2 regions of the Streptomyces sirii genome follow, and region 2 is predicted to be linked to the other one. Evidence: predicted binding sites of a transcription regulator. Region 2 holds the regulator's gene; the other holds the start of a gene.
What was found. The regulator HspR, encoded in region 2, represses chaperone genes until heat shock. The targets are predictions, from matches to a motif close to TTGAGNNNNNNNNNCTCAA.
Positions count from the first base shown of each region.

Region 1: the regulator HspR is predicted to act here: its motif matches at 6,095-6,113, upstream of lon (endopeptidase La).

Region 1 covers NZ_CP147982.1:6,113,093-6,127,539, reverse strand. Annotated here, with positions in the region: gene WAB15_RS27730 (nitrate- and nitrite sensing domain-containing protein) at 1-321, opposite strand, end outside; gene WAB15_RS27725 (hypothetical protein) at 803-1,648, shown strand; gene WAB15_RS27720 (MarR family winged helix-turn-helix transcriptional regulator) at 1,762-2,265, opposite strand; gene WAB15_RS27715 (lysozyme) at 2,544-3,404, shown strand; gene lon (endopeptidase La) at 3,574-6,072, opposite strand; gene WAB15_RS27705 (pentapeptide repeat-containing protein) at 6,259-7,104, opposite strand; gene WAB15_RS27700 (YfbM family protein) at 7,286-7,789, shown strand; gene WAB15_RS27695 (rhomboid-like protein) at 7,877-8,683, opposite strand; gene WAB15_RS27690 (spermidine synthase) at 8,931-9,689, shown strand; gene WAB15_RS27685 (response regulator transcription factor) at 9,764-10,501, shown strand; gene WAB15_RS27680 (sensor histidine kinase) at 10,498-11,619, shown strand; gene WAB15_RS27675 (multifunctional oxoglutarate decarboxylase/oxoglutarate dehydrogenase thiamine pyrophosphate-binding subunit/dihydrolipoyllysine-residue succinyltransferase subunit) at 11,870-14,447, shown strand, end outside.
Region 2 covers NZ_CP147982.1:4,446,491-4,460,937, reverse strand. Annotated here, with positions in the region: gene WAB15_RS19940 (YIP1 family protein) at 1-500, opposite strand, end outside; gene WAB15_RS19935 ((Fe-S)-binding protein) at 745-3,012, opposite strand; gene dnaK (molecular chaperone DnaK) at 3,312-5,171, shown strand; gene grpE (nucleotide exchange factor GrpE) at 5,168-5,821, shown strand; gene dnaJ (molecular chaperone DnaJ) at 5,867-7,039, shown strand; gene WAB15_RS19915 (heat shock protein transcriptional repressor HspR) at 7,041-7,493, shown strand; gene WAB15_RS19910 (hypothetical protein) at 7,597-8,001, opposite strand; gene WAB15_RS19905 (pyridoxamine 5'-phosphate oxidase family protein) at 8,410-8,814, opposite strand; gene WAB15_RS19900 (Uma2 family endonuclease) at 8,840-9,418, opposite strand; gene clpB (ATP-dependent chaperone ClpB) at 9,595-12,225, shown strand; gene WAB15_RS19890 (YbjN domain-containing protein) at 12,394-12,930, shown strand; gene WAB15_RS19885 (pyridoxal phosphate-dependent aminotransferase) at 13,033-14,211, opposite strand; gene WAB15_RS19880 (hypothetical protein) at 14,444-14,447, shown strand, end outside.

The sequences.
Region 1 (14,447 bases), 1.7 Mb from region 2:
CGGTGCGGCGGCGTGTGCGGTCAGCGCGTCGCGCTCGTCGGCGAGGGAGTGCGCGAGGGCGATCGCCCGGGCGTTCAACTCGGCGAGGTCGACCAGCCGCTGGCTGTCATGGGCGTTGTCGGCCGTGGTGGCGAGGCCGGGGGCACCGGCGCCGAGGACCGCGGCGGCCACCACGGCCACCGCTCCGACGAGCCGGTTGCGCACCCGCGCCGGACGCCGCCCCGAGAGGTCGTCCCCGCCCGCCGTGCCCGACCCGTCGCCCGGTCCCGAGACCGAACCGGCCGGTGAACCCGGCTTCCCTGCGCCGCCCCGAAGCCGCATCTTCCGCACCGCTGCTCGCATTCCTGTCTCGCCTGCCCACGCCGTATGGCGTCGCGGACCCGGTTCGCTCGCCGCTCGCGGGGCGGACCTGCGCGCACACCGCAGCAGCACACACTTCCGCGAGGGTAAACAGTCCGGCTCTGCGCGTCGCGATGAACGTCCTGGTCCCGCCCTTGACCGGGCAACGACCCTTCCACCGGCGTCGCGCAGTGGCCCGGCAACACATGCCTGGCCACCTGAACGAGTGAACATCACTTGGAGTTTGACCATCAACTTCCCGGCGCCGCCGATTTCCGCGGCAGACCGGCCCGCGGCCCGGACGGGTTTGGAGATGCGTGCCGGTCCTGGAAGGATGCCCGCCCGCACGCCGCCGGCTCAGTGGTCCATACCTTCCGTACCCCGCTGACCTGCCTGTACGCCGACGCCGCCGGGAGCGCCCGGTAAGCGGGGCGGCAGCACGGCCTCCGGCAGACTTGCGGCCATGCGCATCGAACTCGCCACCGAGCCGGGTGATCCCCAACACCCAAACGAGGACTACGCGTCGGTCGCCCTGCCTGCCTTTGGCCAGGGCGGAGTCCTGGTCCTTCTGGACGGTGTGACACCGCCCGCCGAGGACTACGGATGCGTGCACACGGTGCCGTGGTTCACCGCGCGGCTCGGCGGCGCCCTGCTCGAACTGTCGGTTTCACGCCGGGATATGACACTCCCTGAGGTGTTGGCCGCCGCCCTCTCCCGGACGGCCGAAGACCATCGCGACTCCTGTGACCTTTCTCACGTCCGTACTCCGCAGGCAACCGTGGTGGCCGCGCGGTGGTCCGAGGACACCGTCGAGCATCTGGTCCTGTCCGATTCGGTGCTCCTGTTGGAGCGGGTGGACGGCTCGGTGCACCCGGTGCTGGACCCGCGGCTGGACGAGTTGCCGCCCGCGGTCCGCGCCCGGCGCGCCGCCGTGCGGGCGCTGCCCCGCGGCTCGGCGGAGCGGGCCGCGGCGGGGCGCGCGTACGGCCGCGCGGTCGAGGCGCTGCGCAACGCCGAGGGCGGCTTCTACACCGCGGCCGCCGATCCGTCGGTGGCCGCCCGCGCGGTGACCGGCAGCACCCCGCGCGCCGAGGTCCGCTCGCTGACCGCGCTCACCGACGGCGCGGGCCGCTGGGTCGAGGTCTTCCGGCAGGGCTCCTGGAAGGACTGCGTCGACCTGGTGGCCGAGCAGGGCCCGCAGTCCCTCATCGACCGGGTCCGGGCGGCGGAGGCGGCGGACCCGGAATGCGAGACCCACCCGCGCGGCAAGGCCCGTGACGACGCGGCGGTGATCTATGTGGCGCCCTGAACAATGTCCGGGAATATCCCCCGCCGCCACCACGTTGTGGCCCCGCAGGGGGCGCTCGCATCCCCTACGGAATGCGTTCGACCACCCCTACCCCCTCGCCCCTCGTCCCGCCCCTACCCCTCCTCGCCCTCCTGCTCCGTGTTCAAGCGATGCAGCAGACGCGCCAGTTCGGCCACCTCCGCGCGGTCCCACGAGGCGAGCCGGCGCGCGTACTGGGCGCGGCGCCCGTTGCGGACGCGGGTGAAGCGGGCGAGGCCTTCCTCCGTGATGCGGACGAGGACGGCGCGGCCGTCGGCCGGGTCCGGCTCGCGGGCGACCAGCCCCAACTTCTCCAGGGCGTGCAGCTGGCGGCTCATCGTGGCCTTGCCGACGCCGAAGAAGCCGGCGAGGTCGGTGGCGCGCTGCGCGCCGGCGTCGGCCAGCCGGAGCAGGAGCCCGTACGCGGACGGCTCCAGATCGGGATGCACCTCGCGGGCCAGTTCGCCGGACGAGGCCCGGGCACGGCGGAGGAATACCGCCAATTCCCTTTCCAAGGCGAGAAATACGTGGTCCTCACCAGTCGGCTCGCAGTCCGCCGCGGTACCGCCGGCTCCGGTGTTGTGCACGTCAGCGCCCATTCCCGCTTTCCTCATCTGAAAGTTTCCGCCCTCGGCGGCCGAAGCCGCAGCTCGGCCAGTATTTCGCAGGATTAGACCAACGGCAGCCCGGCAACCCTCTTTTGCCCCGTCGGTCTACGCGCGTATCGTGATATCTGGCATGACCACACCAAGCGGCCGGTCGGCGTCGAAGGTTCCGCCGCGCGTCATGCACACCGCACCTCCGTGTCATCGCGTCTGCGTCATGCCGTCAGATCATCCCCCCTCAGGTCACCCCACCGAGATCTCCGGAGACACGTATGACCGTGCTCAGATCCGGCTTCCCCCACCGCCCCGCACGCTCCCTCGCGACCGTGGCCGGGGCCCTTCTCGCGATCCTCTCCCTCCTCCTCGGCCTGCCGTCCGCCGCCGGCGCCCAGACCCCGCGGCGCGCACCGGAACCGGCCCACCCCGGGCAGGACTGGGCCGGCTCGCAGATCGCCAAGCACGAGGGCACCGCGGTCGGCACCGCCCCGCCGACGTCCGGGCTCGCGGCGTCCGTCGAGGGCGTGGACGTCAGCAGCCACAACGGCAACGTCGCCTGGTCGACGCTCTGGAACAGCGGCGTCCGCTTCGCCTACGTCAAGGCGACGGAGTCCACCAGCTACACCAACCCGTACTTCGCGCAGCAGTACAACGGCTCCTACAACGTGGGCATGATCCGCGGCGCGTACCACTTCGCCACGCCCAACACCTCCAGCGGCGCCGCCCAGGCCAACTACTTCGTCGACCACGGCGGCGGCTGGTCCAAGGACGGCAGGACGCTGCCCGGCGCGCTCGACATGGAGTACAACCCCTACGGCGCGACCTGCTACGGGCTGAGCGCGGCCGGCCTGGTCAACTGGATGAAGGACTGGTTCGCCACCTACAAGGCGCGCACCGGCCGGGACGCGGTCGTCTACACCTCCACCGGCTGGTGGAAGCAGTGCACCGGCAATTCGTCCGCCTTCGGGGCCGTCAACCCGCTGTGGATTCCGCGCTACGGCTCCTCGGCCGGCGAACTCCCGGCCGGCTGGGGTTTCCACACCATCTGGCAGTACACCTCGAGCGGCCCGACGGTCGGTGACCACAACCGCTTCAACGGCGCCTACGACCGGCTCCAGGCGCTGGCCAACGGCTGAGCGCACCGGGCCGAAGGCCCTGGGCCGCCCTCCGGACGAACGACGCGAGTTCGACGACAGGCCCTCGCTCGTGCGTACGGCCCCAGCCACGCCCGGGCCGTACGCGCCGACGGGCCCCCGCCGCACAGCCCGTGCGGCAGGGGCCCGTCCCGTCTCCCGGCGCGCGGTCTCAGGCCGCGACGGGGATTTCGGGCACGGCACCGTTGGACGCCGGCGTCAGCGCCAGCTCCAGCACCTGGCGGACATCCGCGACCGGGTGGACCTCCAGGGAGTCGAGGATCTCGGCCGGGACGTCGTCCAGATCCGGCTCGTTCCGCTTGGGGATGATCACCGTCGTGATCCCGGCCCGGTGCGCCGCGAGCAGCTTCTGCTTGACGCCCCCGATCGGCAGCACCCGCCCGGTCAGCGAGATCTCACCGGTCATCGCCACATCCGGCCGGACCTGCCGGCCCGACAGCAGCGAGGCCAGCGCCGTCGTCATCGTCACGCCCGCGCTCGGCCCGTCCTTGGGGACGGCACCGGCCGGTACGTGCAGATGCACTCCGCGCTCCTTGAGGTCGGCGACCGGCAGCTCCAGCTCCGCGCCGTGCGAGCGCAGGAACGACAGCGCGATATGCGCGGACTCCTTCATCACGTCGCCGAGCTGGCCGGTCAGCTGGAGCCCGGACGCACCGGTTTCCGGATCGGCGAGCGAGGCCTCCACGTAGAGCACGTCGCCGCCGGCGCCGGTGACCGCGAGGCCGGTGACCACACCGGGGACGGCCGTCCGCCGCTCGGCCGGGTCCTGAGCGGACTCGGGCGTGTGGTGCGGCCGCCCGAGCAGCGGGCGCAGCTGCTCCACGCCGACCGTGAACGGCAGCTCCCGCTCGCCGAGTTCGTGCTGGGCGGCGACCTTGCGCAGCAGCCGGGCGATGGCCCGCTCCAGATTCCGTACGCCCGCCTCGCGGGTGTACTCGCCCGCCAGCTTGCGCAGCGCGTCGTCCTCCAGCGCCACCTCGTCCCGCTCCAGGCCGGCCCGCTCCAGCTGGCGCGGCAGCAGGTGGTCCCGGGCGATGACGACCTTCTCGTCCTCGGTGTAGCCGTCGAGCCGGACCAGCTCCATCCGGTCCAGCAGCGGCTCGGGGATGGCTTCGAGGACGTTGGCGGTGGCCAGGAAGACCACATCGCTGAGGTCGAGTTCGACCTCCAGGTAGTGGTCGCGGAAGGTGTGGTTCTGCGCCGGGTCCAGCACCTCCAGGAGGGCGGCGGCCGGGTCGCCCCGGAAGTCGGATCCCACCTTGTCGATCTCGTCGAGGAGGACGACCGGGTTCATCGAGCCGGCCTCCTTGATGGCGCGGACGATCCGGCCGGGCAGCGCGCCGACGTACGTACGGCGGTGGCCGCGGATCTCCGCCTCGTCGCGGACGCCGCCGAGCGCGACCCGGACGAACGAGCGGCCCATGGCGCGGGCGACGGACTCGCCGAGCGAGGTCTTGCCCACACCGGGCGGGCCGACGAGGGCGAGCACGGCGCCGCCCGCCCGTCGTCCACCGCCGCCCTTGCCGGAATCGCCGTGCGAGGCCCCCTTCGCCCCGCCGCCGACGAGCCCCAGGCCGCGCTCGGCCCGTCGCTTCCTGACGGCCAGGTACTCGGTGATCCGCTCCTTGACCTCCTCCAGGCCGGCGTGGTCGGCGTCCAGCACCCGCTTGGCGCCGGGGATGTCGTAGGCGTCCTCGCTCCGTTCGTTCCACGGCAGTTCGAGGACGGTGTCCAGCCAGGTGCGGATCCACGATCCCTCGGGGCTCTGGTCGCTGGCCCGCTCCAGCTTGTCGACCTCCTTGAGGGCGGCCTTGCGGACGTCCTCGGGCAGATCGGCGGCCTCGACCCGGGCGCGGTAGTCGTCGCTCTCGTCCTCGGGGTCGCCGTTCAGCTCGGCGAGTTCCTTGCGTACCGCCTCCAGCTGCCGCCGCAGCAGGAACTCGCGCTGCTGCTTGTCGACCCCCTCCTGGACGTCCTTGGCGATGGACTCGGCGACGTCCTGTTCGGCGAGGTGGTCGCGCAGCGCCTCGGTGGCGAACTTCAGGCGGGCGACCGGGTCGGTGGTCTCCAGCAGCCGGACCTTCTGCTCGGTGGTCAGGAAGGGCGAGTAGCCGGAGTTGTCGGCCAGCGCCGACACGTCCTCGATCTGCTGGACACGGTCGACGACCTGCCAGGCGCCGCGCTTGCGCAGCCAGCTGGTGGCCAGCGCCTTGTACTCCGTGACGAGTTCGGCGACGGCATCCGGATAGGGGCCTCCCCTGCTCGAACGGAGTGGAGAGCTCGGGGAAGGATCGGGGACCTCTTCGTCGACGGTCGTGCCCTCCACCCACAGTGCGGCGCCGGGGCCGGTCGTGCCGGAACCGATCCGCACCCGGCCCAGGCCCCGGATCAGCGCTCCGGGGTCGCCGTCGGACAGCCGCCCGACCTGCTCGATCCGCCCGAGCGTGCCGATTCCCGCGTACGTGCCGTCGATGCGGGGCACAAGCAGCACCCGCGGCTTGTTACCCGAGGTGGCGGCGGCCTGTGCGGCCTCCACCGCGGCGCGGACGTCCGCGTCGGACAGGTCCAGCGGCACCACCATGCCGGGGAGCACGACCTCGTCGTCGAGCGGCAGCACGGGCAGGGTGAGCGATGTGGACGTCGAAGCCATGATCTCCCCTTCGGCAATCAAGTTGAGCTTTACCCACTCAATGCAGAGGGGTGGGGAGTTGTTCCCCCGCGCGCGTTCGCTGTGAGCGATCGCGTGCGGGGCAGGCGTCGGGGAGCGCCCGACCTACCGGTGCGCGGGACGAGTGCCGGGGCGCCCGGCTTACCAGTGCGCGGGTTGAGCGCCCGACTACCAGTGCGCGGGACGGGTCAGCGTCTCGGGCAGCTTGGTGGCGGCATTGCCCCGGGCCGCGTTCAGCTGGGACTGGGTCAGGAAGAGGGCGCCGGTGAGATCGGCACCGCTCAGGTCGGCGTCGCGCAGATCGGCGCCGATCACATCGGCCCGGCGCAGATCGGCGCCCTTGAGGTCGGCGGCGATGAGGTACGCGCCGCGGAGGTTGGCGCCCTGGAGGTCGGCGCCCTTGAGGCGAGCGCCCATGAGGTCGGCGCCCCGCCGCTCCTTCTTGCGGCCCGGGACCTTGGCCCGTACGAGCTCGCTGGTACGCAGCAGCAGGGCGTTGACCTCGCCCCGGTGGGCCGGCACGTCCAGCGCGGCGAGTTCCTCGGCGCTGCCGCGGGTGAGGCGTTCGGTCTTCTCCAGCGCGGCCCGCAGGTCGGCGTGCAGGGGGCGGGCGGCCCGCAGGGTGAGCGCCTCGGCCAGGTACCAGAGCAGTTCGTGCAGCTGCCGCATGACGGGGAACACGTCGAACATCTGCCGGGCGGTGCCCGGTGCCTGCCGCCAGTCCCGTCCGCCGAAGGTGACCTGGGAGACCTTCTGCCCGGCGCCGAAGCAGTCGAAGACGGTGCAGCCGGAGAAGCCGCGCTCGCGCAGATCGGTGTGGACACCGCAACGGAAGTCGGTCTGCAGGTTGGGGCAGGGCCGGCCGGCCTCCTTGTCGAGGGCGAAGTCCGCGGAGGCCGCGAACGGCAGCGCGACGCAGCACAGCCCGAAACAGCTGCCGCAGTCGGACTGCAGGCCCAGCTCGACAGTGTCCGGATGTGATTGCTTGCGCTCGGGCGCGCGGTCTGGGGACAAGGTGCGGATACTCCTGTGGCCGGCGTGCGCCGCAGGGGCGGCGCCTGGAAGGGACGTCCATTCTCCCAGGCCCGGACGGGTGGCGCGGTTGGCCGGTTTCGCTCGCCGCGGGGCGCCGGCGGTTCGCCAACGCGGCGCCGGCGGCCGGGCGTTGTCAGTGGTCGCCCCTAGCCTCGGGTCCATGAGCATGATCGGACAGTTCGCACGTGTCACCCCCACCGAATTCGACCGCGCCCTCGACGACCCCGAGTGGGCGTACAAGCTGGTCGTCGGGCGGATGGAAGCGGAAGCCGGACGGCCCGCGGAGCCGGCCGCGGCCCGCTGCCTGGACGTCGACAAGGCCTGGGACGCCCTCGGGTTCCTGCTGCGCCGGGCGGCCTTCCCGGTGGAGATCGTGTACGGCGAGGAGGACGTCCCGGCGGCCGACGACTGGGGCTACGGACCGCCTCGTTACCTGACCGCCGAGCGGGTGCGGGTCGCCGCCGAGGCGCTCGCGGAGATATCCGGCGCGGATCTGACGGCCGGCGTCGGCCCGGAGGACCTCGCCTTGGCGGCGGTGTATCCGTCGATCGTGTGGGAGCGCGGCGAGTCCCTGGACTATGTGCGCGAGCACTACGACGCGCTGCGTCCGTTCTTCCGTGCGGCGGCGGACCAGGGGGACGCCGTGCTCGTCTGGCTCGGTTAGGAGGAGGCGCGGGCGGGTGCCGGTGGATCGCCCCGGGTCTGATCCGGGGCCGATCCACCGGCGACGGCCGGGGCCCGGCGCACCGGGTCAGTAGGTCCGCACGCCCCGCAGCGCCGGATGCCCCAGGTCGCCGAGGAGCGGCCGGGGACCGGCGCGGCCGGCGCGCCAGCGGCGCAGCAGAGGCCAGCAGGCCATGCCCACGGCGAGGGACATCAGATGCCCCCAGTCGGTCATCGGGTCCAGGTAGGCGAGCAGATCGGTCAGCGCCAGGTAGCCCACGCCGGCCAGGAGGGGCCAGCGCGCCCAGGCCGGCAGCAGGCCCGCGAGGGCTCCGGTGCAGGTCATCACGCCGAAGCTGATGCCGTAGTCGAGGCGGTGCAGGGAGCTCTCCGGCAACTGCCCGGCGGCGACGGAGAAGGCCACCGGCACCTCGGTGGCGAGGGTGGCCAGGGCATGGCCGCCGAAGAAGACCGCGGCGCTGCGCAGCCCGCCGATCCGCCGCTCCAGGGCCGTCAGGACGAGGAGGAAGGCGAGGGCGTAGGCGGAGGCCAGTCCGCCGGCTATCCACAGGGCGCTGGCGGCCAGCACCAGCAGTGGGGCCTTGGTCAGGTGGACGACGTCCGTGCTGGAGCCCCGCAGCAGTTCGGAGACCAGGTGGGGGTCGGCGTGTTCGGCGAAGAGGGAGGTGGCGGCGAGCAGGACGGCGTAACCGAAGGTGAAGGGGGTGCCGGTGGGGGTGGGCAGGAGCCGCCACACCCGTCGGCGCAGCCGCTCGGCGGCGGGCCCGGTGCTCGCCCGGCGCAGTCGCTCGGCGGCCGGCCCGGCGCCGGCTCCCGCAGTGTCGCCCGGGGCTCTATCGGCCCGTGTCCCTCCGGCGGTTCCCAGCCAGCTCACGTGGCGGTCCCTCCCGTCCATGGCTCATCCGGTGAGCCACGCCCCATCTCCCCCCGGGCGGTGCGTGCTCGTTCTGCTGTGCACAACGTCGCGGACCACCCTGCCTGCTCAACCCATGAGGAAGTTGTGAGAGTGATATGCCTCACATCAGGCAACTGCCGTCGCGGCGCCCGCGTCAGGGTGTCGGCGGCCCGCTCGCCCCGAATCGCGTTGCCCGGCGCGACCCGTGTTGGCCACCATGGGCGCCATGGCTTCCGTTACTCCGTCGCAGACGCCCGGCCCCGCAGCAGCCCCCCGCACGATCGACCGCCGCGAGGGCCCGTACGGCGAGGTGGTGCTGCGATTGCGGGCCGGATCCCCCGCCGGACCGGAAGGGCCGGAAGGACCGGCGGCCCCGGTGGTCTACGAGATCATCGCCAACGGCTGCTTCCTGATGGACACCTCCGACGGCCGGTCCGAGCGGCTGCTGATCGACGCCGCGCTGGACGCACTCCCCGCCGACCGCGAGCGGCCCTCGGTACTGATCGGCGGCCTGGGCGTCGGCTTCTCCCTGGCCAGGGCGGCCGAGCAGCCGAGGTGGGGCCGGATCACCGTCGTCGAGCGCGAGGAGGCGGTCATCGACTGGCACCGCGGCGGCCCGCTGTCGGCCGTCTCGGCGGCCGCGCTGGCCGATCCGCGCTGCGCGGTCCTGCACACCGACCTCGTCGCCCATCTGCGCGGCGAGACCGGCCCCCGGACCACCTATGACGCACTGTGCCTGGACATCGACAACGGCCCCGACTGGACCGTCACCGAGGACAACGGCAGCCTCTACTCCCCCACCGGACTCGCCGCCTGCCGCGACCGCCTCTCGCCCGGCGGAGTGCTCGCCGTATGGTCCGCGCAGCCCTCGCCGGCCTTCGAAGAGGCCCTGCGAAATGCCGGATTCAGCGAGGTACGTACGGAAGAGATCCCCGTTGTCCGAGGCGTCCCCGACGTGGTCCACCTCGCGCGCAAGGGCGCGTAGCCGACAGTCACACCATGCCCGTACGCTGCTGCCCAGCTAGTACGCGACCACGCAGGGACATGCAGGGGCGGGCGATGGACCAGACTCAGACAACGCAGGGCGGCGCCGCCGCCACGCCGGGCGCCCAGCGCCGGGTACTGGTCGTGGAGGACGACCCGACGATCGTCGACGCCATCGCGGCCCGGCTGCGCGCCGAGGGCTTCCAGGTGCAGACGGCCACGGACGGCCCGGCCGCCGTGGACACCGCCGAGGCCTGGCAGCCCGATCTGCTGGTCCTCGATGTGATGCTGCCGGGCTTCGACGGCCTGGAGGTGTGCCGCCGCGTCCAGGCGCAGCGCCCGGTGCCGGTGATGATGCTCACGGCCCGGGACGACGAGACCGACATGCTGGTCGGCCTCGGCGTCGGCGCCGACGACTACATGACCAAGCCGTTCTCGATGCGCGAGCTGGCCGCCCGGGTGCACGTCCTGCTGCGCCGGGTCGAGCGCGCCGCGCTGGCCGCCCACACCCCCCGCAGCGGCATCCTGCGGCTGGGCGAGCTGGAGATCGACCACGCCCAGCGCCGGGTGCGGGTGCGCGGTGCGGACGTCCATCTGACGCCCACCGAGTTCGATCTGCTGGTCTGCCTGGCGAACACGCCGCGCGCGGTGCTCTCCCGTGAGCAGCTGCTGGCCGAGGTGTGGGACTGGGCGGACGCCTCCGGGACCCGTACGGTCGACAGCCACATCAAGGCGCTGCGCCGCAAGATCGGCGCCGAGCGCATCCGCACGGTCCACGGGGTCGGCTACGCCCTGGAGACTCCGGCCGCATGAAGCGGTGGCAGCAGCGCCTGCGCGAGCTGTGGCAGCAGGTCTGGGACGCGCTGCGCCCGCTGGACCCGTACCGCTCCGTCAAGGCGGCGCTCGGTGCGCTGGTCAGCGTTTCGGTGATCATTACCACCCTGCTGGTGTTCGTCGCGATGCACTCGGCCACCGAGCTGCGGGTGATCACGATCTTCTCGATCATCGCCTCGCTGCTGCTCACCCAGTTCGTGGCGAACAGCCTGACCGCCCCGCTGGGGGAGATGACGGACGTCACCCGCTCGATGGCGCACGGTGACTACAGCCGCCGGGTGCGCTCGGCCCGCCGCGACGAGTTCGGCGACCTGGCGAACGCCTTCAACCGGATGGCCGCCGACCTGGAGGCGGTGGACACCCACCGCAAGGAGCTGGTCGCCAACGTCTCGCACGAGCTGCGCACCCCCATCGCCGCGCTGCGCGCCGTCCTGGAGAACGTCGTCGACGGGGTCAGCGAGCCCGATCCGGAGACGATGCGCACGGCGCTGCGGCAGACCGAGCGGCTGGGCCGCCTGGTCGAGCACCTCCTGGACCTGTCCCGGCTGGACAACGGCGTGGTGCCGCTGCACGCCCGGCGCTTCGAGGTCTGGCCGTATCTGTCCGGGGTGCTCAAGGAGGCCAATATGAGCCGCGGCGCCTCCACGCTGTCCGGACTGGCCGGCTCCGGCACCCACACCCGTACGGACGTCCACCTCCACCTCGACGTCTCGCCGCCGGAGCTGACCGCGCACGCCGACGCCGAGCGGCTCCACCAGGTCGTGGCGAATCTCATCGACAACGCGATCAAGCACAGCCCGCGCCACGGCCGGGTCACGGTGCACGCCCGGCGCGGCGAGGGCCCGGAGAGCCTGGAGCTGGAGGTGCAGGACGAGGGGCCCGGCATCCCCGAGTCGGAGCGCTACCGGGTCTTCGAGCGGTTCAACCGCGGCGGCCCGGCCCCCTCGGGTCCCGGCAGCGACGGCGGCACGGGCCTGGGCCTGGCGATCGCCCGCTGGGCGGTGGATCTGCACGGCGGACGGATCGGCGTGGCCGAATCCGCTCGGGGTTGCCGGATCCGGGTCACTCTTCCGGGGCTGGAGTCGACGCGTAGCTGACGTCCACGTTGACGTTCGGTGACGTAGGGTCGGTGGTAGGAGCACTCATCCCATGGGTGCGACGGCGGTGAGTCCTACCCGCACACGGGCAAACCCCGTGTGTTTCCCGCCAAGTCATGCCCCGAAACCCCTTCGGGAATGTGACGTGCGCGACGAGTGGCCCTCCCGGACTGCACCAATGGTCACAAGAGGCGTAGCCTTTATTCCCGCTGTCCACCACCTTAGGAAGCGGAAGAGGGCGGTTGCCGCCGTGTCGCTACAGTCCCCCAACAGCTCGAGCATCTCGACCGACCAAGAGGGGCAGGGCAAGAGCCCTGCCGCCGCGTTCGGTCCCAATGAGTGGCTCGTCGACGAGATCTACCAGCAGTACCTCCAGGACCCGAACTCGGTAGACCGAGCCTGGTGGGACTTCTTCGCCGACTACAAGCCGGGCGGCGCCACCGCGCCGAGCAAGCCCGCGGAGGGCGCAGCCCCCGCGCAGGCCGCCCCGGCGCCGTCTGCCCCGGTCACGCCGCCGGCCCCTGCCGCGGCCCAGCCGGCCACCCCGGCGAAGCCGGCCGCGAGCGCTCCGGCCCCCGTCAAGCCGGCCCCGGCCAAGGCGGCGCCCGCCAAGGCCGTCGCGAAGCCGGCCGCCAAGCAGGCCGCCGACGGCGAGGCCCCGGCCGGGCCCGAGTACGTCCAGCTGCGCGGCCCGTCGGCCGCCGTCGCGAAGAACATGAACGCCTCCCTGGAGCTGCCGACGGCCACGTCCGTCCGCGCCGTCCCGGTGAAGCTGCTGTTCGACAACCGCATCGTCATCAACAACCACCTCAAGCGCGCCCGGGGCGGGAAGGTCTCCTTCACCCACCTGATCGGGTACGCGATGGTGCAGGCCCTCAAGGCCATGCCGTCGATGAACAACTCCTTCGCGGAGAAGGACGGCAAGCCGACGCTGGTCAAGCCGCCGCACATCAACCTCGGTCTGGCCATCGACCTGGTGAAGCCGAGCGGTGAGCGCCAGCTCGTCGTCGCCGCCATCAAGAAGGCCGAGACGCTCTCGTTCTTCGAGTTCTGGCAGGCCTACGAGGACATCGTCCGCCGGGCCCGCGACAACAAGCTGACGATGGACGACTTCACCGGAGTCACCGCGTCGCTGACGAACCCCGGCGGCATCGGCACCGTCCACTCGGTGCCCCGTCTGATGCCCGGCCAGTCCATGATCATGGGCGTCGGCGCGATGGACTACCCCGCGGAGTTCCAGGGCACCTCCCAGGACGCCCTGAACAAGCTGGGCGTCTCCAAGGTCATGACGCTGACCAGCACCTACGACCACCGGGTGATCCAGGGCGCCGCCTCCGGCGAGTTCCTGCGCGTCATGAGCCAGCTGCTGCTCGGCGAGAACGAGTTCTTCGACGACATCTTCAAGTCGCTGCGGATCCCCTACGAGCCGGTCCGCTGGCTGCGGGACATCGACGCCTCGCACGACGACGACGTCACCAAGGCCGCCCGGGTCTTCGAGCTGATCCACTCCTACCGGGTCCGCGGCCACGTCATGGCCGACACCGACCCGCTGGAGTACCACCAGCGCAAGCACCCCGACCTCGACATCACCGAGCACGGGCTCACCCTGTGGGACCTGGAGCGCGAGTTCGCGGTCGGCGGCTTCTCCGGCCGGTCCATGATGAAGCTGCGCGACATCCTGGGCGTGCTGCGCGACTCGTACTGCCGCACCACCGGCATCGAGTTCATGCACATCCAGGACCCCAAGCAGCGCCAGTGGATCCAGGACCGCGTCGAGCGCTCGCACAAGTCGCCGGAGCGCGACGAGCAGCTGCGCATCCTGCGCCGGCTGAACTCCGCCGAGGCGTTCGAGACGTTCCTGCAGACCAAGTACGTCGGTCAGAAGCGCTTCTCGCTGGAGGGCGGCGAGTCCGTCATCCCGCTGCTGGACGCGGTCATCGACTCCGCGGCCGAGTCGCGCCTGGACGAGGTCGTCATCGGCATGGCCCACCGCGGCCGCCTCAACGTCCTCGCCAACATCGTCGGCAAGTCCTACGCGCAGATCTTCCGCGAGTTCGAGGGCAACCTCGACCCGAAGTCGATGCACGGCTCCGGCGACGTGAAGTACCACCTGGGCGCCGAGGGCACCTTCACCGGCCTGGACGGCGAGCAGATCAAGGTCTCGCTCACCGCCAACCCCTCCCACCTGGAGGCCGTGGACCCGGTCGTCGAGGGTGTCTCCCGCGCCAAGCAGGACATCATCAACAAGGGCGGCACGGACTTCACCGTCCTGCCGATCCAGCTGCACGGCGACGCCGCGTTCGCCGGCCAGGGCGTGGTCGCCGAGACGCTGAACATGTCCCAGCTGCGCGGCTACCGCACCGGCGGCACGGTGCACGTCGTGATCAACAACCAGGTCGGCTTCACCGCCGCCCCGGAGTCGTCGCGTTCGTCCATGTACGCCACCGACGTGGCCCGCATGATCGAGGCGCCGATCTTCCACGTCAACGGCGACGACCCCGAGGCCGTCGTCCGTGTCGCCCGGCTGGCCTTCGAGTTCCGCCAGGCGTTCAACAAGGACGTGGTCATCGACCTGATCTGCTACCGCCGCCGCGGTCACAACGAGTCGGACAACCCGGCCTTCACCCAGCCGCTGATGTACGACCTGATCGACAAGAAGCGCTCGGTGCGCAAGCTCTACACCGAGTCCCTCATCGGTCGCGGCGACATCACGCTGGAAGAGGCCGAGCAGGCGCTCCAGGACTTCCAGGGCCAGCTGGAGAAGGTCTTCACGGAGGTCCGCGACGCCACGACGGCCCCGGCCGTCCCCGAGGTGCCGCAGCCCAAGG
Region 2 (14,447 bases):
AAGGCGACGATCAGCGCCGGGGTCCAGACCGAGTGGTCGCGCATCTGCCAGAACGTGGCGTCGGGGCGCAGCACGATGCCGGGCAGCAGCTGCTTCCAGTGCAGCCGGGGGCCGGCCGGCGGCGCGGAGGCCTGGCCGGCGCGGTAGGTGCCGCCGGCCGCGTACGCGCCGTCGTCGTACTGGTCGGGCTGGGCGCCGTAGGCGTCCGGGGCCTCACCGATGCTGAACTGCCGGGTGGCACCCGGGTTGTTGTCCTGGGCGTACGGCGCGTAGGACTGCTGCTGGGGCTCGTAGCCGCCGTCGCCGAAGTACTCCGGCTCGCCGTACTGCCCCTGCGGCTGCGGCCGCCCCTGCGGGCCGCCGCCGTACTGCTGCGGCGCCTGCTGCCACTGCCCATGCGGTGGTGGGGGCTGCTGCCCGTACGGTCCCTGCTGTCCGTACGGGGCCTGCTGCCCCTGCTGTCCGTTCTGCGCGGAGCGGGCATCCCGTCCGCGACCCATCCTGAATCCAGCCACGCCTTCGAAAGTACCTGGTCCGCGCGGAACACGTGGACGAGCCGGGGTATCGGGCCGGGGTTTGCTGCGGAGCTGTGACATCCCCTAGGGGGACCCCGGAGGGGTGCGGCGCCGGGTACGGAGTCCGGCGGCCGCCGAGGCCGGTGCGGCGGGCTTCCCGGATACGCCGACGGCCGGCCCCCCGTACCTCTGGGGGACCGGCCGTCGGTCAACGCTCCTACGGGCGCCCTTACTTCACCGGCTCGGGCTCCGGAGCCGTCTCCGACTCCTCGTCACCCGCCGGATCGATGGGGCTCTTGACGGAGTCCAGCAGCAGCTGGGCGACGTCGACGACCTGGATCGACTCCTTCGCCTTGCCGTCGTTCTTCTTGCCGTTGACGGAGTCCGTCAGCATCACGAGGCAGAAGGGGCAGGCCGTCGAGACGATGTCGGGGTTGAGCGAGAGGGCCTCGTCGACACGCTCGTTGTTGATGCGCTTGCCGATCCGCTCCTCCATCCACATGCGGGCACCACCGGCGCCGCAGCAGAAGCCGCGCTCCTTGTGGCGGTGCATCTCCTCGTTCCGCAGGCCCGGCACCTTGGCGATGATCTCGCGCGGCGGGGTGTAGACCTTGTTGTGGCGGCCCAGGTAGCAGGGGTCGTGGTAGGTGATGAGCCCCTCGACCGGGGTGACGGGGATGAGCTTGCCCTCGTCGATGAGGTGCTGCAGCAGCTGCGTGTGGTGGATCACCTCGAACTCGCCGCCCAGCTGGGGGTACTCGTTCGCGATGGTGTTGAAGCAGTGCGGGCAGGTCGCGACGATCTTCTTCTTGGCCTTCGGCTTCTTCGTCGACTCGTCCTCCGAGTCCTCGCCGAAGGCCGTGTTCAGCATCTCGACGTTCTGCTGACCGAGCTGCTGGAAGAGGAACTCGTTGCCCAGGCGGCGGGCCGAGTCACCGGTGCACGCCTCGTCGCCGCCCATGATCGCGAACTTCACGCCCGCGATGTGCAGCAGTTCGGCGAACGCCTTGGTGGTCTTCTTCGCCCGGTCCTCCAGGGCGCCCGCGCAGCCGACCCAGTACAGGTAGTCGACCTCGGTGAGGTCCTCGATGTCCTTGCCGACGACCGGGACCTCGAATTCGACCTCCTTGGTCCAGGCGAGGCGCTGCTTCTTGGCCAGGCCCCAGGGGTTGCCCTTCTTCTCCAGGTTCTTGAGCATCGTGCCCGCCTCGGACGGGAACGAGGACTCGATCATGACCTGGTAGCGGCGCATGTCGACGATGTGGTCGACGTGCTCGATGTCGACCGGGCACTGCTCGACGCAGGCGCCGCAGGTCGTGCAGGACCACAGCACGTCCGGGTCGATGACGCCGTTCTCCTCCAGCGTCCCGATCAGCGGGCGCTCGGCCTCGGCCAGCGCCGACGCGGGCACGTCCTTGAGCTGCTCCTCGGTGGCCTGCTCCGTGCCCTCCATGTCCTTGCCGCCGCCGGCGAGGAGGTAGGGGGCCTTGGCGTGCGCGTGGTCGCGCAGCGACATGATCAGCAGCTTCGGCGAGAGCGGCTTGCCGGTGTTCCAGGCGGGGCACTGCGACTGGCAGCGGCCGCACTCGGTGCAGGTGGAGAAGTCGAGGATGCCCTTCCAGGAGAAGTGCTCGATCTGCGAGACGCCGAACTGGTCGTCCTCGCCCGGGTCCTCGAAGTCGATCGGCTTGCCCTGGCTGGTCATCGGCTGCAGCGCGCCCAGCGCCACGTCGCCGGAGGCCTCGCGCTTGAACCAGATGTTGGGGAAGGCCAGGAAGCGGTGCCAGGCGACACCCATGTCGGTCTTCAGGGCGACCGTGATCATCCAGATGAAGGAGGTCGCGATCTTCAGGCCGGCGAAGAAGTAGGTGAGGTTCTGGAGCGTGGAGACGTCCATCCCCTCCAGCCACGAGACCACCGGGTACGAGACGAAGAACGAGGCCTCGTAGCCGTCCACGTGGTGCTGGGCGCCTTCGAGCGCGTGCAGCATGAAGATGCAGACGCCGACGATGAGGATCACGGCCTCGACGAAGTACGCCTGGCCGATGTTGGAGCCCGCGAAGCGGGACTTGCGGCCCGGCTTGTTCGGCCTGTTCAGCTGCCGGATGACGATCAGGGTCAGGATGCCCAGCGCCGTCATCGTGCCGAGGAACTCGACGAAGACGTTGTACGGCGTCCAGTCGCCGATGATCGGCAGGAGCCAGTCGGCCTTGAAGAGCTGCCCGATGGCGTTGACGATCGTCAGCAGGAGCGAGAAGAAGCCCACCGCCACGAACCAGTGCGCCACACCGACGATGCCCCAGCGGTTCATCCGGGTGTGGCCGAGGAACTCCTTGACCACTGTGACGGTGCGCTGCGTGGGATCGTCGGTGCGGGTGCCGGCGGGCACGGGCTGGCCTAGCCGCATGAAGCGGTAGATCTGCAGGATGGCGCGGCCGAACAGCGCGACGCCGACCGCGATTAGGACCAGCGACACGATGATCGCGGCGAGTTGCATGACGGGCTCCTCGAACCTGCGAGAGCGGAAGACTGAGAAAGCTGAGCGGTAACTACTAAGCGGTAACTTTTTAGTTCTGCGGCTGAGGTTACCCATTCTCCCGGGCGCCATGAAGCCGCCCGGCCGGTGATCTGTGTCGCGAAGGCAACCCTGTGCGGCGGTCCGACGTCTTCGCCGACGGCCGGGTGACGATAAGGGCGACATAAAAGTTGAGCGGCTCAGACTCAGGTCTGTTGACAGGTTTTCCTCGGTGTTGCACTCTTGAGCCTGTTCCACTCAAGTCAGCTGGAGGAATTGAAATGGCACGTGCGGTCGGCATCGACCTGGGTACGACGAACTCCGTCGTCAGTGTTCTCGAGGGCGGTGAGCCCACCGTCATCACCAACGCCGAGGGCGCCAGGACCACGCCGTCCGTCGTCGCCTTCGCCAAGAACGGCGAGGTGCTGGTCGGCGAGGTCGCGAAGCGCCAGGCGGTCACCAACGTCGACAGGACCATCCGGTCGGTCAAGCGCCACATGGGCACCGACTGGAAGATCAACATCGATGGCAAGGACTTCAACCCGCAGCAGATGAGCGCCTTCATCCTGCAGAAGCTCAAGCGGGATGCCGAGGCGTACCTGGGCGAGAAGGTTGTCGACGCGGTCATCACCGTTCCGGCCTACTTCAACGACTCCGAGCGCCAGGCCACCAAGGAGGCCGGTGAGATCGCGGGCCTCAACGTCCTGCGCATCGTCAACGAGCCCACCGCGGCCGCCCTGGCATACGGCCTGGAGAAGGACGACCAGACCATTCTCGTCTTCGACCTCGGTGGCGGCACCTTCGACGTCTCGCTGCTGGAGATCGGCGACGGCGTCGTCGAGGTGAAGGCCACCAACGGTGACAACCACCTCGGTGGTGACGACTGGGACCAGCGCGTCGTCGACTACCTGGTCAAGCAGTTCGCCAACGGCCACGGCGTCGACCTGGCCAAGGACAAGATGGCGCTGCAGCGTCTGCGCGAGGCCGCCGAGAAGGCGAAGATCGAGCTGTCGTCCTCGACCGAGACGACGATCAACCTTCCCTACATCACCGCCTCCGCCGAGGGCCCGCTGCACCTGGACGAGAAGCTCACCCGCTCGCAGTTCCAGCAGCTGACCGCGGACCTGCTCGACCGCTGCAAGACCCCGTTCCACAACGTCATCAAGGACGCCGGCATCCAGCTGTCCGAGATCGATCACGTGGTCCTGGTCGGTGGCTCGACCCGTATGCCGGCCGTCGCCGAGCTCGTCAAGGAGCTGACCGGCGGCAAGGACGCCAACAAGGGCGTCAACCCCGACGAGGTCGTCGCCATCGGCGCCACCCTCCAGGCCGGTGTCCTCAAGGGCGAGGTCAAGGACGTCCTGCTGCTGGACGTCACCCCGCTGTCCCTCGGTATCGAGACCAAGGGCGGCATCATGACCAAGCTCATCGAGCGGAACACGACGATCCCGACCAAGCGCTCGGAGATCTTCACCACCGCCGAGGACAACCAGCCCTCCGTGCAGATCCAGGTCTACCAGGGCGAGCGCGAGATCGCGGCGTACAACAAGAAGCTCGGGATGTTCGAGCTGACCGGTCTGCCGCCGGCCCCGCGCGGCGTCCCGCAGATCGAGGTCTCCTTCGACATCGACGCCAACGGCATCATGCACGTGACCGCGAAGGACCTGGGCACGGGCAAGGAGCAGAAGATGACCGTCACCGGCGGCTCCTCGCTGCCGAAGGACGAGGTCGACCGGATGCGCCAGGAGGCCGAGCAGTACGCGGACGAGGACCACCGTCGCCGCGAGGCCGCCGAGACCCGCAACCAGGGCGAGCAGCTGGTCTACCAGACCGAGAAGTTCCTCAAGGACAACGAGGACAAGGTCCCCGGTGAGGTCAAGACCGAGGTCGAGACCGCCGTCGCCGAGCTGAAGGAGAAGCTCAAGGGCGAGGACACCGCGGAGATCCGCACCGCCACCGAGAAGGTCGCGGCCGTCTCCCAGAAGCTCGGTCAGGCCATGTACGCCGACGCCCAGGCCGCCCAGGGCGCGGCCGGTGCCGAGGGCGCCGCTCCGGGGGCCGAGCAGGCCAAGGCCGAGGACGACGTCGTGGACGCCGAGATCGTCGACGACGAGAAGCCCAAGAAGGACGGTGCCGCGTGACGGAGGAGACCCCGGGTTTCGACGAGAAGCCTGACGTCCCCTCTGACGCCGCTTCCGAAGACGCGGCGCAGGAGGCCGAGTCCGCCGACAAGGCGGGCTCGGCCCCGGCCGGGGACGTACAGGACGTAGCGCTCCAGGCGCAGCTGGACCAGGTGCGTACGGCGCTCAACGAGCGCACCGCGGACCTCCAGCGGCTCCAGGCGGAGTACCAGAACTACCGCCGTCGGGTGGAGCGGGACCGGGTCACGGTCAAGGAGATCGCCGCGGCGAACCTCCTGTCCGAGCTCCTTCCCGTGCTCGACGACGTCGGCCGTGCCCGCGAGCACGGTGAACTGGTCGGCGGCTTCAAGTCGGTGGCCGAATCGCTGGAGACCGTGGTCGCCAAGCTCGGTCTGCAGCAGTTCGGCAAGGAGGGCGAGCCCTTCGACCCGACGATCCACGAGGCGCTGATGCACTCGTACGCGCCGGATGTCACCGAGACGACGTGCGTTGCGATCCTGCAGCCCGGGTATCGCATCGGTGAGCGAACGATCCGCCCCGCGCGGGTCGCCGTCGCCGAGCCGCAGCCGGGCGCGCAGAGCGCCAAGTCCGGATCCGAGGACGAGGCCAAGGCCTCGGACGAGGAGAGCGGTGGCCCGGACGAGGGCTGACGTGAGGACCGACGAGAAAACCGCAGGAAAGGAGGGACGTCGGGGATGAGCACCAAGGACTTCGTCGAGAAGGACTACTACAAGGTCCTCGGCGTCCCCAAGGACGCCACCGAAGCGGAGATCAAGAAGGCGTACCGCAAGCTGGCCCGGGAGAACCACCCGGACGCCAACAAGGGCGACGCCAAGGCCGAGGAGCGCTTCAAGGAGATCTCCGAGGCCAACGACGTCCTGGGCGACGCCAAGCGCCGCAAGGAGTACGACGACGCCCGGGCGCTGTTCGGCAACGGCGGCTTCCGCCCCGGTCCCGGCGGGGGCGGCGGCAGCTTCAACTTCGACCTGGGCGACCTCTTCGGGGGCTCGGGCGGAGCCGGCAGCGCCGGGGGCTTCGGTGGCGGGCTCGGGGACGTCTTCGGCGGCCTGTTCAACCGCGGCGGCGCGGGTACGCGTACCCAGCCGCGGCGCGGCCAGGACATCGAGTCCGAGGTGACGCTCAGCTTCACCGAGGCGGTCGACGGGGCCACGGTTCCGCTGCGGATGTCCAGCCAGGCGCCCTGCAAGGCGTGTTCGGGCACCGGCGACAGAAACGGTACGCCCAGGGTCTGCCCGACCTGTGTCGGCACCGGCCAGGTCAGCCGGGGCGCGGGCGGCGGCTTCTCGCTGACCGACCCGTGCGCCGACTGCAAGGGCCGGGGCCTGATCGCCCAGGACGCCTGCGAGGTCTGCAAGGGCAGCGGACGCGCGACGAGCGCCCGCACGATGCAGGTCCGCATCCCCGCGGGCGTGTCCGACGGGCAGCGCATCCGGCTGCGCGGCAAGGGCGCCCCGGGCGAGCAGGGCGGCCCGGCCGGCGATCTGTACGTCGTCGTGCACGTCGGCGGCCATCCGGTCTTCGGCCGCAAGGGCGACAACCTCACCGTCACGGTGCCGGTCACCTTCCCGGAGGCCGCGCTCGGCGGCGAGGTGAAGGTGCCGACGCTGGGCGGCCCGCCGGTCACGCTGAAGCTGCCGGCCGGCACTCCCAACGGACGCACGATGCGAGCCCGTGGCAAGGGCGCGGCCCGTAAGGACGGCACCCGGGGTGATCTGCTGGTCACCATAGAGGTGCTGGTCCCCGAGGACCTCGGCGACAAGGCGAAGGAAGCGCTGGAGTCCTATCGCGAGGCGACCGCGGGCCACGACCCGCGGGCGGAGCTGTTCCAGGCCGCGAAGGGAGACTGAGATGGACAGCCGGGGCGGGCAGCGTCGTAACCCGTATGAACTGACCGATGAGTCGCCGGTGTACGTCATCTCCGTCGCGGCTCAGCTCTCCGGCCTGCATCCGCAGACCCTGCGCCAGTACGACCGGCTGGGGCTGGTCTCGCCCGACCGCACGGCCGGGCGGGGCCGCCGCTATTCGGCCCGGGACATCGAACTGCTCCGTACGGTGCAGCAGTTGTCCCAGGACGAGGGCATCAACCTCGCCGGTATCAAGCGCATCATCGAGCTGGAGAACCAGGTCGCGGCCCTGCAGCAGCGGGTCGCCGAACTGCAGGGCGCCCTGGAGGGCGCGGCCAGCGCGATGCGGCAGCGGGAGGCGGCGGTGCACGCCTCCTACCGGCGCGATCTGGTGCCCTATCAGGACGTCCAGCAGACCAGTGCGCTGGTGGTGTGGCGGCCCAAGCGGTCCGAGTAGCGGACGGCCGGGGCGCGCCCCGCACCTACGTGGCGAAAAGGGCCGGGTGATCCCGGCCCTTTTTGTCATCCGCGTGAGTGTGCCCGCCGGCGCGCCGAGCCGGTCAGCAGCCGTTGTACCCGGCCGTCGGCATCGACAGCCGCCGGTGCACCTGCGACTTCATCGCCAACGTGTAGACCGGCTCGTCGAAGTCGGCGGTCTCCAGCCGTACGCCGGCTGCCGCGCACCGTGCGGAGAACTCGTCGGCGCCGTCGATGGCGTACTCCAGGGCCCGGCGGTTGGGCGTGACGAACACGTCGACCAGGCCCTCTTCGACGTCCCGCCACAGCGCGCGGTGGTCGGCGCGCAGCTGGTGCAGGCTGAGCTGGCAGGTCAGGTGGTAGTCACGGGCCGCCGCCCACTGCTTGCACATGTCGTGCTGGCTGCGGTCGTCGACCAGGAACGGATCCTCGTCCAGCTCGGACAGCGGCATCAGGCAGGCGATCGCCGTGACTCGGACCGAGTTCATCGTGCCCTCCGGGGCGTGGCGACTGTGGGGGCGACGATACCCCCGAGGGCGGCTCGTGGTGGAGGGGCTGTGCCGGGCGGCGAGGCGTAACCGCAGGCGTGGCAGATCTTCCAGCCGTCCTGGTTGACGGCGAGTTGGCCACCGCAGCGCGGGCAGAGCTCGGCGTGCGGGCGTGGTGGGGCGGGGCGCGGTGGGCGCGGAACGGTCGTGACGATGCTCAATGCCGACGCCATACGGCCTCCAGCTGCCGTCTCATGCACGGGACAGGTCCGATCCCGCCCGTTCATTGCGCGGAGCTGTTCGGTTTCCTGTCGTACCTGGGTACCAGTCGGGCGGTTGTTGCCTGCTGTGGAGGGTGTGTTTTCGGCCAGGTCCGGACCGGGGTGTGCGCCGTGCGGGTACGGGCTCTCAGGCCCGCCCCATCGCCCTGGTCACCGCGATCTCGATCATGACTCGATCGGGGTTCGGCGTCGGCGTCCGCCCGTACCGTTCGGCGTACCTGCCGACCGCGTCGGCCACCGTCTCCGCGTCCGTACGCACCCGCGCGATGCCCTCCAGGGTCGCCCAGCGCCCCTTGTCGACCTGGCACACGGCGACCGTCGCGCCGTCCGCCCCGGCGGCGAGAACGTTCTTGACCTTGGTGCTGTCCTTGCGGGTGATGATCCGCGCGATCTGCTGCCCGGCGTCGTAGGTGACGCCCACGGGGACGACGTGCGGCGTCCCGTCCGCACGCAGCGTGGTGAGCGTCGGCATCAGGTACTCGCCCCAGAAGGCGAGGTACTCGGGGGTGAGGGCGGAGAGGTCGTGAGGCATGGGGGCAAGGGTAGGCCCGGCCCACTCAGAGGAAGTCGGTGGTGTCCAGGTCGAAGGAGAAGGGGGCCTGGATGGGAACCGGCTTGCCGAAGGGGGACCGGTGGATTCCGGTGTAATCCTCGCCTGCCGGCTCGCTGAACAGCGTCATCGTCGACTTCTCGCGGTCGACGAGCAAGTAGAGCGGGATCCCGGCACGGGCGTAGCAATGCCGCTTCGTCACGCGATCCCCTCGGGGGCGGCTGGAGGTCACCTCGATGACCAAGGCGACTGCGGAATTGGGGATCCAGTTCCCCGGCAGATCGAAGATGTCCGCTTCGTAGGGCACGAACACGGCATCGGGGATCACGTAGTTCTTGGGGCATAGCCCCCCGCGCGGCATCTCCACGCCCTTGTTGCCGGAGAAGTCCATGGCGGTTTCGGACTTCGCCAGGATCTGCTGGGTGATCCTGCTGATGAACCGCTCATGCCTGTTGTCCGGCGATGGCGACAATACGATCTCCCCCTCGATCAACTCAGCCCGGAGGCCCTCGGGAGGCTCCAGGGCAAGGAAGTAATCCAGGAGGTTCTCGTCGGTCACCATCGGCTCATGTGCCATAGCCGTCATGCTGCCCCTCCTTATGGTCGAAGGCCAGTGTCACCGGCCATCACCGGCAGCGAAGGCGTGTTCGGCGCCGTTCCCTCATACGGGCAGCCTTGAGTGGAATAGACTCAACTTATTGCACGTTGGTACCTGCAAGTAGAAGCATCCGAACAGCACGCACACAGGGAGGACACCGGGCCGTGGACGCCGAGCTGACCAACAAGAGCCGGGAGGCGCTGAGCGCCGCCAATGACCGGGCGATCACCGCCGGGCATGCGGACATGACGTCCGCGCATCTCCTGCTGGCGCTGCTGGCCGGGCAGGACAACGAGAACATCATGGACCTCCTGGCGGCCGTCGAGGCGGACGCCGCCGTGCTGCGCAACGGCGCCGAGCGCCAGCTCGCCGCGCTGCCCAGCGTGCAGGGCTCGACGGTCGCCCCGCCGCAGCCGGACCGCGATCTGCTCGCCGCGATCGCGGACGCGACGCAGCGGGCCAAGGAGCTGGGCGACGCCTACGTCTCGACCGAGCACCTGCTGATCGGGATCGCCGCCAAGGGCGGCCGCACCGGCGAGCTGCTGGAGCAGCAGGGCGCCTCCGCCAAGAAGCTGCTGGCCGCCTTCGAGGCGAGCCGCGGCGGCCAGCGCGTGACCAACGCCGACCCGGAGGGCACGTACAAGGCGCTGGAGAAGTTCGGTACGGACTTCACGGCGGCCGCCCGCGAGGGCAAGCTCGACCCGGTCATCGGCCGGGACCACGAGATCCGCCGGGTGGTGCAGGTGCTCTCCCGCCGGACGAAGAACAACCCGGTGCTGATCGGCGAGCCGGGTGTCGGCAAGACCGCCGTCGTCGAGGGCCTGGCCCAGCGGATCGTCAAGGGCGATGTGCCCGAGTCGCTGCGCAACAAGCGGCTGGTCGCGCTCGACCTGGGGGCGATGGTCGCGGGCGCGAAGTACCGCGGTGAGTTCGAGGAGCGGCTGAAGACCGTCCTGGCGGAGATCAAGTCCAGCGACGGCCAGATCATCACCTTCATCGACGAGCTGCACACGGTCGTCGGCGCGGGCGCCGGCGGCGACTCGTCCATGGACGCCGGCAACATGCTCAAGCCGATGCTGGCCCGCGGCGAGCTGCGGATGGTCGGTGCGACGACGCTCGACGAGTACCGCGAGCGGATCGAGAAGGACCCGGCGCTGGAGCGGCGCTTCCAGCAGGTGCTGGTCGCCGAGCCGACCGTGGAGGACACGGTGGCCATCCTGCGCGGTCTCAAGGGCCGCTACGAGGCGCACCACAAGGTGCAGATCGCCGACTCCGCGCTGGTCGCCGCCGCCACTCTCTCCGACCGCTACATCACCTCCCGCTTCCTGCCCGACAAGGCCATCGACCTCGTCGACGAGGCCGCCTCCCGGCTCCGTATGGAGATCGACTCCTCGCCCGTGGAGATCGACGAGCTCCAGCGCGCCGTCGACCGCCTGAAGATGGAGGAGCTGGCCCTCAAGAACGAGACCGACGCCGGCTCCGTCCAGCGGCTGGAGAAGCTGCGCAAGGACCTCGCCGACAAGGAGGAGGAGCTGCGCGGCCTGACCGCCCGCTGGGAGAAGGAGAAGCAGGGCCTCAACAGGGTCGGTGAGCTGAAGGAGAAGCTCGACGACCTGCGCGGCCAGGCCGAGCGCGCCCAGCGCGACGGTGACTTCGACGCCGCCTCCAAGCTGCTCTACGGCGAGATCCCGGCCGTCGAGCAGGAGCTTCAGGCCGCGGCCGCCGCCGAGGCCGAGCAGGAGGCCTCCAAGGAGTCCATGGTCAAGGAGGAGGTCGGGCCGGACGACATCGCCGATGTGGTCGGCGCCTGGACCGGCATCCCGGCGGGCCGCCTGCTGGAGGGCGAGACCCAGAAGCTGCTGCGCATGGAGGACGAGCTCGGCCGGCGGCTGATCGGTCAGTCCGAGGCCGTACGGGCGGTCTCCGACGCGGTGCGGCGTACCCGCGCCGGCATCGCCGACCCGGACCGCCCCACCGGCTCGTTCCTCTTCCTCGGCCCGACCGGCGTCGGCAAGACCGAGCTGGCCAAGGCGCTCGCGGACTTCCTCTTCGACGACGAGCGGGCGATGGTCCGGATCGACATGTCGGAGTACGGCGAGAAGCACTCCGTCGCCCGCCTGGTGGGCGCGCCGCCCGGATACGTCGGCTACGAGGAGGGCGGCCAGCTCACCGAGGCCGTACGCCGCCGCCCGTACTCCGTCGTCCTCCTGGACGAGGTGGAGAAGGCCCACCACGAGGTCTTCGACGTCCTGCTCCAGGTGCTCGACGACGGACGGCTCACGGACGGCCAGGGCCGCACGGTCGACTTCCGCAACACCATCCTGATCCTGACCTCCAACCTCGGCTCCGCCTTCCTGATGGACCCGCTGCTGAAGGAGGACGAGAAGCGGGAGAAGGTGCTGGAGACGGTCCGGTCCTCGTTCCGGCCCGAGTTCCTCAACCGGCTCGACGACGTGGTGGTCTTCCACCCGCTCGGCACGGACCAGCTGCAGCGGATCGCCCGGCTCCAGCTCGACCACCTGCAGCGCCGCCTGGGCGAGCGCCGTCTGACGCTGGACGTCACCGACCGCGCCCTGACCTGGCTCGCCTGGCTCGGCCGGCAGCCGGTCGACGGCGCGCCGGCCCCCGACATGTCCTACGGGGCGCGCCCCCTGCGCCGCCTGGTCCAGACGGCCATCGGCGACCAGCTCGCCCGCGCCATCCTGGCGGGTGACGTGCTGGACGGGGACACCGTGCGGGTGGATGTCGACGGTGACCGGCTGTCGGTGCTGCCGGTGCGAGAAGGGGCGGCCTGAGCTGCGCGGACGGTCCGCCGGCGGGTCCGGCGGGCCGGCTCGGGTGCCTGATCGTGCCGCCGGATCGTTGCCTTGAGCGACACCTTGCCCGCACCCGCCCCTCTGGGGTTGCCAGGACGGGGCGGATGTGGGGGAGGATGGCAAGGACCATACGAAGGGAATTCCACGGTGAGCATCGACCCGTCCTCGATTCCGAATTTCGGGGGCCAGCCCGAACCCGAGCCGTCGGGGCCTGATGGTCCCGTCGTGCCAGACCAGGACCTGGTCAAGCAGCTCCTCGACCAGATGGAGCTGAAGTACGTAGTCGACGAGGAGGGTGACCTCGCCGCCCCGTGGGAGCAGTTCCGCACGTACTTCATGTTCCGGGGCGAGGAGGAGCAGCAGATCTTCTCCGTCCGTACGTTCTACGACCGTGCCCACGGCATCGACGAGAAGTCGAAGCTGCTGGAGGCGATCGACGACTGGAACCGCCGGACGCTGTGGCCCAAGGCCTACACCCACACCCATGACGACGGCACGGTCCGTCTGATCGGTGAGGCATCGATGCTGATCGGCACCGGCGTCTCGCTCGAACACTTTGTGTCGAGCACGGTCAGCTGGGTCCGCGCCTCGATCGAATTCGACAAGTGGATCGTCGAGCAGCTCGGCCTGGAGGCCGAGATCGAAGGCGACTCCGACGACAAGCCGGGCGACGACGAGGCCTGAGCCCCGTACGTCCCACACCCACCCGGCTGCGAAGGCCCCGGAGCTGCCGGCTCCGGGGCCTTCGTCTGTCCGGGGGCCGGAGAAGGGCGTTCTACGGACCCTTCACAGCCGCTTGAGCCGTCCCGCCGCCTCCTCCAGCAGATCGACGCTCTTGCAGAAGGCGAAGCGGACGTACGGGGCGCCGCGGTCCTTGTGGTCGTAGAAGACGGCGTTGGGGATGGCGACGACGCCGGCGCGTTCGGGCAGGGCGCGGCAGAAGGCGAAGCCGTCCGTTTCGCCGAGGGGGCGGATGTCGGTGGTGATGAAGTACGTGCCCGAGGGGCGGAAGACCTGGAAGCCGGCGTCGGCGAGGCCGGTCGCCAGGATGTCGCGCTTGGCGCGCAGATCGTCGCGCAGGCCGGTGTAGTAGTCGTCGGGCAGGGCGAGGGCCTCGGCCACGGCGTACTGGAAGGGGCCGGCGGAGACGAAGGTGAGGAACTGCTTGGCGGAGCGGACCGCGCTCACCAGTTCCGGCGCCGCGGTGACCCAGCCGACCTTCCAGCCGGTGAAGGAGAAGGTCTTGCCGGCCGAGCCGATGGTGACCGTGCGGTCGCGCATCCCGGGGAAGGACGCGAGGGGCAGGTGCTCGCCCTCGAAGACCAGGTGCTCGTAGACCTCGTCGGTGATGACGAGGAGGTTGCGTTCCACCGCCAGCTCGGCGATGGCCGTGAGCTCGGCGCGGGTCAGGACCGTACCGGTGGGGTTGTGGGGGGTGTTGAGGAGGATGAGGCGGGTGTCATCCGTGACGGCGTCGCGCAGTTCGTCGAGGTCGAGGCGGTATGTCGCGGATTCCGGATCGGCGTGCAGGGTCACCGGTACCCGCCGGCCGCCGGCCATCGCGATGCAGGCGGCGTAGGAGTCGTAGTACGGCTCCAGCGCGATGACCTCGTCGCCCGGCTCCAGCAGCGCGAGCAGCGAGGCCGCGATGGCCTCGGTCGCGCCGGCCGTGACCAGGACCTCGGTGTCGGGGTCGTACGCCAGGCCGAGGTGGCCGTAGAAGCGCTCCTGATGGGCGGCGACGGCGGTGCGCAGTTCCGGGACGCCGGGGCCGGGCGGGTACTGGTTGCCGCGGCCGTCGCGCAGGGCACGGACCGCTGCCTCTCTGACTTCCTCCGGGCCGTCGGCGTCGGGGAAGCCCTGGCCGAGGTTGATGGAGCCGGTCCGTAGGGCGAGTGCTGACATCTCGGCGAAGATCGTGGTGCCGAATTCGGCGAGGCGGCGGTTGAGCAGCGGTCGGTCCATGCGCGCCATCCTCCGCCGAACCTCTGGACTTCCTCAACTGTGCTTTGAGACTCCCGGGCTCGGGCATCAGCCCCGCATACAGGACTGAGACGGTCGTCGACGCGGACGGCCGGCGGCGCGAACGGCGCCGCGAGCGGCGCACGGGGCGCCGGACGGAGCGATGTGCCCCCACTGCCTAAAGGGCGTGGGAGGTGCCCCACGCTTCGGGGGACTGAAAAGGAGTGTGAGGCAGATGG